DNA from 4 places in the Bradyrhizobium sp. WYCCWR 12699 genome. Region 4 is predicted to be linked to each of the others. Evidence: riboswitches for the same ligand, from Rfam matches in the RefSeq annotation. Region 4 holds a riboswitch; each other region holds the start of a gene.
What was found. A riboswitch is a leader RNA that binds a small molecule or an ion and turns the genes downstream of it on or off. The one in region 4 is predicted to bind cobalamin.
Positions count from the first base shown of each region.

Region 1: linked by a shared signal. The riboswitch ahead of RPS27_RS33815 (TonB-dependent siderophore receptor) and the one ahead of RPS27_RS32570 (TonB-dependent receptor) in region 4 are both predicted to bind cobalamin.
Region 2: linked by a shared signal. The riboswitch ahead of RPS27_RS07955 (TonB-dependent receptor) and the one ahead of RPS27_RS32570 (TonB-dependent receptor) in region 4 are both predicted to bind cobalamin.
Region 3: linked by a shared signal. The riboswitch ahead of RPS27_RS33835 (energy-coupling factor ABC transporter permease) and the one ahead of RPS27_RS32570 (TonB-dependent receptor) in region 4 are both predicted to bind cobalamin.

Region 1 is NZ_JAVTJN010000039.1:628,779-630,972, forward strand. Features, by position in the region: gene RPS27_RS33815 (TonB-dependent siderophore receptor) at 1-1,305, opposite strand, end outside; cobalamin riboswitch at 1,420-1,622, opposite strand; gene RPS27_RS33820 (histidine phosphatase family protein) at 1,695-2,194, shown strand, end outside.
Region 2 is NZ_JAVTJN010000007.1:86,325-88,518, forward strand. Features, by position in the region: gene RPS27_RS07945 (fumarylacetoacetate hydrolase family protein) at 1-229, shown strand, start outside; gene RPS27_RS07950 (hypothetical protein) at 312-569, shown strand; cobalamin riboswitch at 617-831, shown strand; gene RPS27_RS07955 (TonB-dependent receptor) at 945-2,194, shown strand, end outside.
Region 3 is NZ_JAVTJN010000039.1:632,559-634,752, reverse strand. Features, by position in the region: gene RPS27_RS33845 (cobyrinate a,c-diamide synthase) at 1-153, shown strand, start outside; gene cobA (uroporphyrinogen-III C-methyltransferase) at 150-881, shown strand; cobalamin riboswitch at 927-1,146, shown strand; gene RPS27_RS33835 (energy-coupling factor ABC transporter permease) at 1,183-1,860, shown strand; gene cobF (precorrin-6A synthase (deacetylating)) at 1,903-2,194, shown strand, end outside.
Region 4 is NZ_JAVTJN010000039.1:358,416-360,609, forward strand. Features, by position in the region: gene RPS27_RS32570 (TonB-dependent receptor) at 1-1,296, opposite strand, end outside; cobalamin riboswitch at 1,727-1,921, opposite strand; gene RPS27_RS32575 (CoA-transferase) at 2,126-2,194, opposite strand, start outside.

The sequences.
Region 1 (2,194 bases), 270 kb from region 4:
GGCGATGTCTGTGTCCCAGATCAGGTCTGTGACATTGCCGACGAGACGCTGCCTATGGGCGACGTAAAAGCGCTCGCGATCGACCAGGTTCGTTCCGGAATTGAACGCCTCAACCTCATTGTTGAACCACGTGCGCTCGGCGCCGTAGCCATAGGCTTGGCTCTTCAGCATGAGGTCAGGCGCCAGCTTCAGCTCGAAGCCACCGCGGAGCCACACTTCCTGCGCCACGTTGCGATTGTCGAGAACGTTGTAATTGGTGTTGAAGGTGCGGTCGTCGATGGTGACGGCGCCGAGGTTGGTCTTGTTGTAGTTCGAGACGTAATTGCCGGAGACGATCCCGCTCGTCGCATGCGAGCCGCTGAAGGCGACCGGCACAAGCGGTGCGCCCCAATAGGCCTTGCCGCGATCCTCGCGATATTCGATCGCGCCCCAGATCTTGAGGCTGTCGGAGATGCGGTAGTTGAGCTGACCCGACACATCCAGCATCTTGGTATTGGTGTCGTCGACAAAACCGTTGAGCGAGGAACGGCTGATGTCGAAGCGGTAGTCGAGGCCTTGCACGTTGGTGCTGCCGCCCGAGCCGTAATGCGCGCGGAACGAGTTCAGCGAATCCCAGGAGAAGTCAGCCTCGTTCCGGATCGGTCCGGTATGCGGCTGCTTGGTAACGAAATTGATCGCACCGCCGGCGGCGCCCTCGCCCGACATCAGGGACGCCGGTCCCTTCAAGAACTCCACGGCTTCCAGATTGGCGGTGTCCATGATCCGCGAGGTCATGTTCTGCGGGCCGATCTTGATGCCGTTGTAGAGCGTGTTGATCTGGCTGTTGGTGAAGCCGCGCATCGAGAAGCCCGCCGGCTCCCCCGGCGCATCCCCGGAGGTGACGCCGACCGCGCCCTGCGCCACCTCGGACACGGTGCGATAGCCCTGCTCGCGCATGGTCTCGGCCGAGATCACCTCGACGGTCGCGGGCGTCTCGCGCACCGTCAGGCCGAGCCGCGAGGCGCTTTCGGCCACCGCATTGCTGTTGAGCGGTGTCGCCGCCTGCGTCTGTACGCCATCGCCCGGCACCGAAGGCTTTGGCGCTGCCGTCACAGCGGATCTGCGCGACGACGCGCGGAGGGCGCTTTGCCCCTCCCGGCCAGCAGGCTTCGCCTGCTTGCGAGATTGGGCCGGCGAGATTTCGACCGCCGGCAACCGTTCGCGAGCCTGCTGCGCCATCGCGGCGGGCAGATCGGCCACTGCCAACGTGAGCGCTGCGGAGGCGATCAGGAAGCGACGCGGTCGTAGGATGCGGATGGAAGACACGGCACAAAACCTCGGTATGACGTCAGTGGCACGTCACAGCGAACGAGGTCTCACCTTGGGCCTTGCAGCCGTCCGATGAAGCCGAATGTCTGTACTCCCCGACCGACATCTTCGCGTGTGACCACGGCTGGCGGCAGGTCTCCTGGCTCGCGGGTCAGTACCTTGCGTCGCCTTCCCGGGACCGAGATGCCCAGTGGCTCGTGATGCAAGATTCGCCGCTTACAGTTGCGGGGGCAGCCACGGCATTGGGGACAATTTCCCCGCACCGTATTCCCTTTTCATCCCCCCTCGGGGAAACCGTCGCGAGCATCTAGGATTACCATCGCGACGGAGTCAATGTATCCCATGCGCTGTTATTGCCACAGCGACCAACTTCCTTGGAGATGAGCATGGAAGGCGAGACCTTCCTCTGGCTGATCCGGCATGCGCCGGTCGACGGCATCAAAGGCACCATCCACGCCGCCGACGCACCGGCCGACCTCGGCGATCGCGCGCAATTGGAGGCGCTGCAGCGCCATCTGCCGCGGAATGCCGCAAGCTATGCCAGCCCGTCGCGGCGCACGGTCGAGACGGCGCGCGCGCTGGGGCTCGAACCGGAGCTGGTCAGCGAATTCCGCGAGCAGGATTTCGGCGACTGGACCGGCCATCGGCACGACGCGCTCGCTGCGACCGGCGGCGAGACTTACGCCCAGTTTTGGAATGATCCGGCCGGCGGGCGGCCACCGGGCGGCGAAAGCTTTGCGGATCAAGTCACGCGTGTCCGGCTCGGCCTGTCGCGGATCGGAGCCGGACCGGCCACGCTCGTCGTGCACTCCGGCACCATCCGCGCCGCGCTCTGCATCGCGCTGGATCTCACGCCGCAAGCCGCCTTGCGCTTCGTGATCGATCC
Region 2 (2,194 bases), on a different contig from region 4:
GGTGGTGCAGGACACCACCATCGATCAGATGATCTTCGATATCCCGCGCCAGATCGAATATTGCTCGCAGTTTACCCGGCTCGAGCCCGGCGACGTCATCGCCACCGGCACGCCGGGCGGCGTCGGCTCGCGGCGCACCCCGCCGCTCTGGATGAAGGCGGGCGATGTCGTCGAGGTCGAGATCGACAAGGTCGGCCTGCTGCGCAATGCCGTCGCCGACGAGGCCTGACGGAACCGACGGTGCTGGGGCACCGGAACGATTCACATGGGTTAGCCATTGAAGACGAGGGCAGGACGCGGAGTCCGATGGAATGGGTATGCTCGATCCCGGCCGATTTCTGGTGTCGTGCTCGCATTGCGACGCCTGGCCGATGGCGGCCAATGTGAAGCGGTCGAGCTGGTCGGCGTCGCCGCATGAGGTTCGCTTTGTCTGCACGCGCTGCCGCCGCGAGGAGACTGCGATCGTCTCGGCCTCCGGCGAATTGACCCCGATCAAGCGCGTCGATGTTCCGCCTCGCGATGTCGCTGCCGCCTGGGCCCAGGCCCAGCGTTTGCGAGGGCGGACTTGAGCCGCAGTTGCTACACCGACTGGCCGATTGACTCTCCGGCGGAACGGCACGTAGATGATCGTGACGGTTCTCCTCATGGAGATCAAAAGGGAATGTGGTGCGGGACGTCCCAACGCCGGGATTTGTCTCAACGCCACGGCTGCCCCCGCAACTGTAAGCGGTGAATCTTTCGTCCTGTGCCACTGGGAATCTCGGTCCTGGGAAGGCGACGCAAGGTAACGACCCGCGAGCCAGGAGACCTGCCGTCAGCCGTGGTCACACGCGAGGATGTCGGTCGGGGAGTACAGACATTGGCTTCACCGGAGCAGCCCATCGCTCTGCCGTGAAACCTCGTTCGCTGTGACGTGCCACCGACGTCATACCGAGGTTACAACATTGTCCCGTCTCGCTTCTGCTGCCCGGCGCCTCAGCGTAGGCCTGTTCGCATCCGTCTCGCTCCATTCGCTCGGTCTCTCCGCCGCCTTCGCCCAGCATGCTGTCGCCGAGCAGTTGCCGCCGGTCGAGGTGAGCAAGCCCGACGATCAGAACCGCACGCGGGCCAGGGCGATCGGTGAGGGCGAGACGACGAGGCCGCGGCGAGCCGCGAATGTCGCGCCGGCAGGCAATGGCACCGGCTCATCCGGCCCGGGCTCCGAGGCTGTCGCGGGTGACGGCGGCATCGTCGGAGCCGCCACGACCGTCATCACGGCCGCGGATATCGCGCATGCGCCGTCGCAGACGCTTGCCGAGATCATCGCCACGCAGACTCCGGGAGCCCAGATCACGACGTTCTATGGCGGCCAGATCGGCGCCAAGACCAGCGTGGACCTGCGTGGCTTCGGCGCCTTTGCCACCGCCAACACGCTGGTGCTGGTCAACGGCCGGCGGCTCAATGATGTCGACATGGCGCAGGTGGACCTCTCCACCATCCCGCTCAATTCCATCGAGCGTATCGAGATCACGCGCGGCAACTCCGGCGCGGTGCTCTACGGCGACAACGCGGTCGGCGGCGTGATCAACATCGTCACCAAGACCGGAAGCGGCGGACCGCCCGTGACCGCGCGCATCGAGGCCGGCTTCGGCTCGTTCAACACCAGGCTCGGCAATGTCTCGACCTCGCTCAATTCCGGGCCGTGGTCGACCTCGTTCTACGGCAATGCCGTCAGCACCGACGGCTATCGCGACAACAATCGCTATTCCCAGCAGAATGGCGTCGGCAATCTCAATTACACGACGCCGGGCCTGACGGCATTTCTCACGGTCACCGGCGACAATCAGGAGCTGCGCCTGCCGGGCGGCCGCACCGTCGATCCCTCCATCGGCCTCGACGAGCTCAAGACCAGCCGCCGAGGCACCAGCACGCCGTTCAACTACGCCAACCAGCAGGGCATTAGCGCGACAGCCGGCTTCACCAAGACCCTGGTCAACGGCGTCGATCTCATCGTCGACGGCGGTGTGCGCGACAAGAAGCAGCAGAGCGCGTTCTTCTCCAGCCCGGCGCCGGTTCCTGCCTTCTTCACCTCGACTTATGTCGATTCCAACCTGACGACGTGGTCGATCACGCCGCGGCTCAGCGTGAAGAGCCTGCTGCTCGGCATGCCGTCGCAGCTCCTGACTGGCATCGACTACTACGATGCGAGCTTCCG
Region 3 (2,194 bases), 270 kb from region 4:
GGCCACGAGTTTCACTATTCGACCATTCTCGCCCAGCCTGACACGCCGCTCGCGGTCGTGCATGATGCGACGGGTGCAATCATCGCCGAGACCGGCTCGCTGCGCGGCCATGTCAGCGGCACGTTCTTTCATCTGATCGCGGAGGACCGGTGAACGGGTTCGTTTCCTTCATCTCCGCCGGACCCGGCGACCCTGAATTGCTCACGCTCAAGGGCGCCGCGCGGCTGCGCGAGGCCGACGTCGTGCTCTATGACGATCTCGCCTCGGGCGCGATCCTCGATCTCGCCCGGCCCGAAGCCAATCTCGTCGCGGTCGGTAAGCGGGCAGGGCGGCCTTCGACCAAGCAGCATCACGTCAACCGTCTGCTGGTCGACTATGCGGTAACGGGCGCGCGCGTGGTGCGGCTGAAGTCCGGCGATGCCGGGATATTCGGCCGGCTCGAGGAGGAGATCGAGACGCTGCGCGAAGCCGGCATCGGCTATGAGATCGTCCCCGGCGTCACCTCGGCTTGCGCCGCCGCGGCCCAGGCCGGCATTCCCCTGACAAGGCGCCACACCTCGCGCCGGGTGCAGTTCATCACCGGCGCGGACGTCACCGGCGAGCTGCCGCCGAACCTGAATTGGGGGGCGCTGGCCGATCCTGAAGCGACGACCGTGGTCTATATGGGCCGGCGCACCTTTCCGGCGCTTGCCGCAAAATTGATCGCGCACGGACTCGCCGCGGATACGCCGGCGCTGGTCGCCGAATCCCTCGGCCGTTCCGACGAGCGGTTGGTCCGCACCACCATTGCCGAGCTTGCCGAGCAGCTTGCCCGCGGCGGCGCCGCTTCCACCGCCGCCGTGATCCTGTTCGGCGCGCTGGCGGGGGATTATCCGTCGTGACGGCCGCGGCCGCCCTTCGCCTCTTGACGCAGGCGCGCCGAAAGGAGCACACAGGAGGGGCATGGTGCTCAACGCGGCGCAAAGCGCCGGAGCATAATCGGGAATGGGGATGGGCGGACCAAGTTGCGGCGCTCAAAACCCCAGCCGCCCCCGCGACTGTAAGCGGTGAGGGGCTCCGATCAGCCACTGGGCCGCAAGGCCCGGGAAGGCCGGAGAACCCAGTGAACCGCGAGCCAGGAGACCGGCCCTGCACGTTTTGAGGCCAAGGCCGTCGGGTGTGACGGCAGGAAGGATCTGAGCCATGCATATCGAACCCGGGATCGTGACGGGCGCCAAGCTCGTGTTGAGTTACGCAACCGGCATCGCCGCAGGCGGCGTTGCCTTGAAGCTCGCGGCCGAGACCGTACGCGAGCAGGGCATGACGTCGTTCGCCGCGCGCACCTTGGCCACGACGGTTCTCGTCTTCGTCTTCTTCGAGATCCTGCCGCACTTCCCGGTCGGCATCTCCGAGGTCCACTTCATTCTCGGCTCGACCTTGTTCCTGCTGTTCGGTGCGGCGCCCGCCGCCTTTGGCCTCGCGTTCGGCCTGCTGCTTCAGGGCGTGTTCTTCGAGCCGGCCGACATCCCGCAATACGGCATGAACGTCACGACGCTCCTGGTGCCGCTGTTCGCGATCCAGGCGATCGCAACGCGGATCATCCCGCGCAACACCGCCTATGTCGATTTGAAGTATCGCCAGGCGCTGGCGCTGTCGACGACCTATCAGGCCGGCGTGATCGGCTGGGTCGCGTTCTGGGCGCTCTATGGCTCGGGCTTTGCGATGAGCAACCTCGCCAGCATCGCGACGTTCGCCGCCTCTTACGCGCTGGTCATCGTGATCGAGCCGCTGGCTGATCTGGCCGTGCTGGCGCTGGCGAAGTCGCTGCGCGGCGTCACCGCGCCGGGCTTCGTCACCCCGCGCCTGCATAACGCGGCCTAAAGAGACAAGGGGCGGCCGTCATGGCCGCCCCCGGCGCCTGCGATGCTCACGCTTTCCCTGATCGGCATCGGTTGCGGCGATCCTGGCCAGCTCACGCGCGCCGCCGTTGAAGCCATCAACGCCGCCGATCTCGTCCTGATCCCGCGCAAGGGAACGGCGAAGTCCGATCTCGCCGATCTCAGGCGGACGATCTGCGCGGATGTCCTGACCAATCAAACGACGCGTATCGCCGAGTTCGATCTTCCCGTGCGCGACACCGAGGAAGCGGATTACCGCAAGGGCGTGGACGACTGGCACGATGCGGTTGCCGCGACCTGGTCGAAAGCGATCAGAG
Region 4 (2,194 bases):
GACCGCGGTGGAATATTGGCCATAGAAAGCGAGGTCCTTGACGGGCGTATAGACCGCGCCGGCGCGCCAGGTCGTCGAGGAGAACGACTTTTCGAAGCTGTTGGCGGGCGTGACATAGTCGGTGCGCGTGACCGTCGGCTCATCGTGGCGGATGCCGGCAATCAGGGACAATTGCTCGGTGACCGACAGCCGGTTCTCGGCGAACAGCGCGTATTGGTTGGTTACGCTGCCGAAACTGGGGACCGTGGCGTTCGGACTGTTGAACACGCCAGGAACGAAGCTGTACGGGTTGACGGACGACGAGCCGCCATAGGGCGAGTTGTTGGTATGGGTAAAGTTGATGCTGTTGACGTCAAAGCCTGCCAGGAACTCGTTGGCCATGCCGAAGACATGCCCACGAAACTTCGCATCCATGCGATTGCCGACCTGCTGCTGGTCGTGAAAAATCTCGATATAGCTGCTTCGATTGATCAGGCCGGTGCCGGGATTGTAAGCGTAGCTTTCGACGTCCTTCCAGTGCCTCTTGGAGTTCAGGTAGTAGAGCGTGTTCTGGATCGAGATGCCATCAGCGACCTGCCATTCCGTCTTCGCCTGGCTCCAGCTATCGTGGTATCGGATGTGGCTGTCGCTGACGTTGTAATTCTTGAACCGAAGAGATTCATTGAGCATGCCGTTGATCAGCGGCGTGCCGAAGTAGCGTGAGGGATTGCGGTCGCCATAGTCCGTGGACAGTGTCCAGGTGACGTCTTCGTTCTGCCTGATCTGGACCACGGCATGGAGCGCGACATTCGAAGTCCTGTCACGATCAACCCAGCCGTCCGACATGTTGCCGGTGGCGGTGATGCGATAGGCGACGTCCCTGCTTACTGGACCTCCGCTATCCACGGCAATTCGCCGCGTCATGTTGCTGTCCAGCGACATCTCGGCCTGGTTGCGAGGGACCCACGATGGCAGTTTCGAGACGACGTTGATGGCACCGCCGACCGCACCCGCGCCGTACATCACCGAAGCAGGGCCGCGCAGCACCTCGATGCGCTCGGTCGACCATGTGTCGAACGGAAAGGTCACGGTGCCGGCGCCGATATAAAGCTGGGTGCCATCATAGAGCGTCATGACAGACCCAAGGCCCGTGAAGCCGCGGGTGTTGAACGAGACGCCGCCGTTGCCTGGTGCCGGGCTTGCAGTGAAGCCGGTGGCGTTCTGCGTCACCGCGTCGAGGATGTTCTGCTGGCCGCGTTCAGAAATGGTCTCGGCCGAGATCACCTCCACGCTGGCCGGCGTCTGCAGTCGCGTCAAGCTTAGTCGGCTGCCGGCCGTGCTAGCGCCGGTGAGGTTGAGCGTCGGTGCGGCGAATACGGGACCCGCTGGGTTGGTCGTCGGAGCCCGCGTTTCGGCGGTAGCTGCGTTTCGCTGCTGGTGTGGGCGCGCGAGGCGCGTGGAATCGCTGCGTCGGGCGCTCCGGGCATTCGGTGGCTTCGCCGACGGCTCCACTACGACAGGATCGAGCGTCTGCGCTGGTCTTGCGGATTGTGCCCAGCCATTGCTCGACACCACGAGGCAGGAAAATGCAACTGAACGGAGCAACGCGCAGCGTGGCGCGAAGATCTTACGGGAGGTCATCAATAGTCTCGCGATAACGTGGCACGTCACCGCGAACGCAGCTTGGCCGCTGCCTCAAGAGGAAGGCAGCTCAACACTCATCAGGACACCCCGCCCAATGTGCTCGCGTGTGACCACGACTGACGGCAGGTCTCCTGGCTCGCGGGTCGTTGCCTGTCGCCGCCTTCCCAGGCCCGCAGGCCCAGTGGCTTTTGACGAAGGCTCGCCGCTTACAGTTGCGGGGGCAGCCACGGCGTTGGGGACACCCGCACCGTATTCCCTATTGATCTCCCGAAAGAGAACCGTCGCCGGCAACCTAGTTTTATTTGCAAAGGACTGTCAACTGGCCATCGGGCGAATTGGCAACCACCCGGGGGCGGCGTTTCCCTCTCGGTCCAAATCAGGTGTGGCCCTTCGCGACATCTGCCGCAATTGCATGAGGACGGCAGTATCGACGCGAGGCAGATATCGACGGATGTTCAAGAGTACGCGCCCTAACCCGACCGCAGAGTGCAGACGCGATCCCCTACCCCGGACCCGGCATGTTGCCCGCGAACTGCGGATAGCATTCGCGCAGCTCCTCGCGGATCCGTCC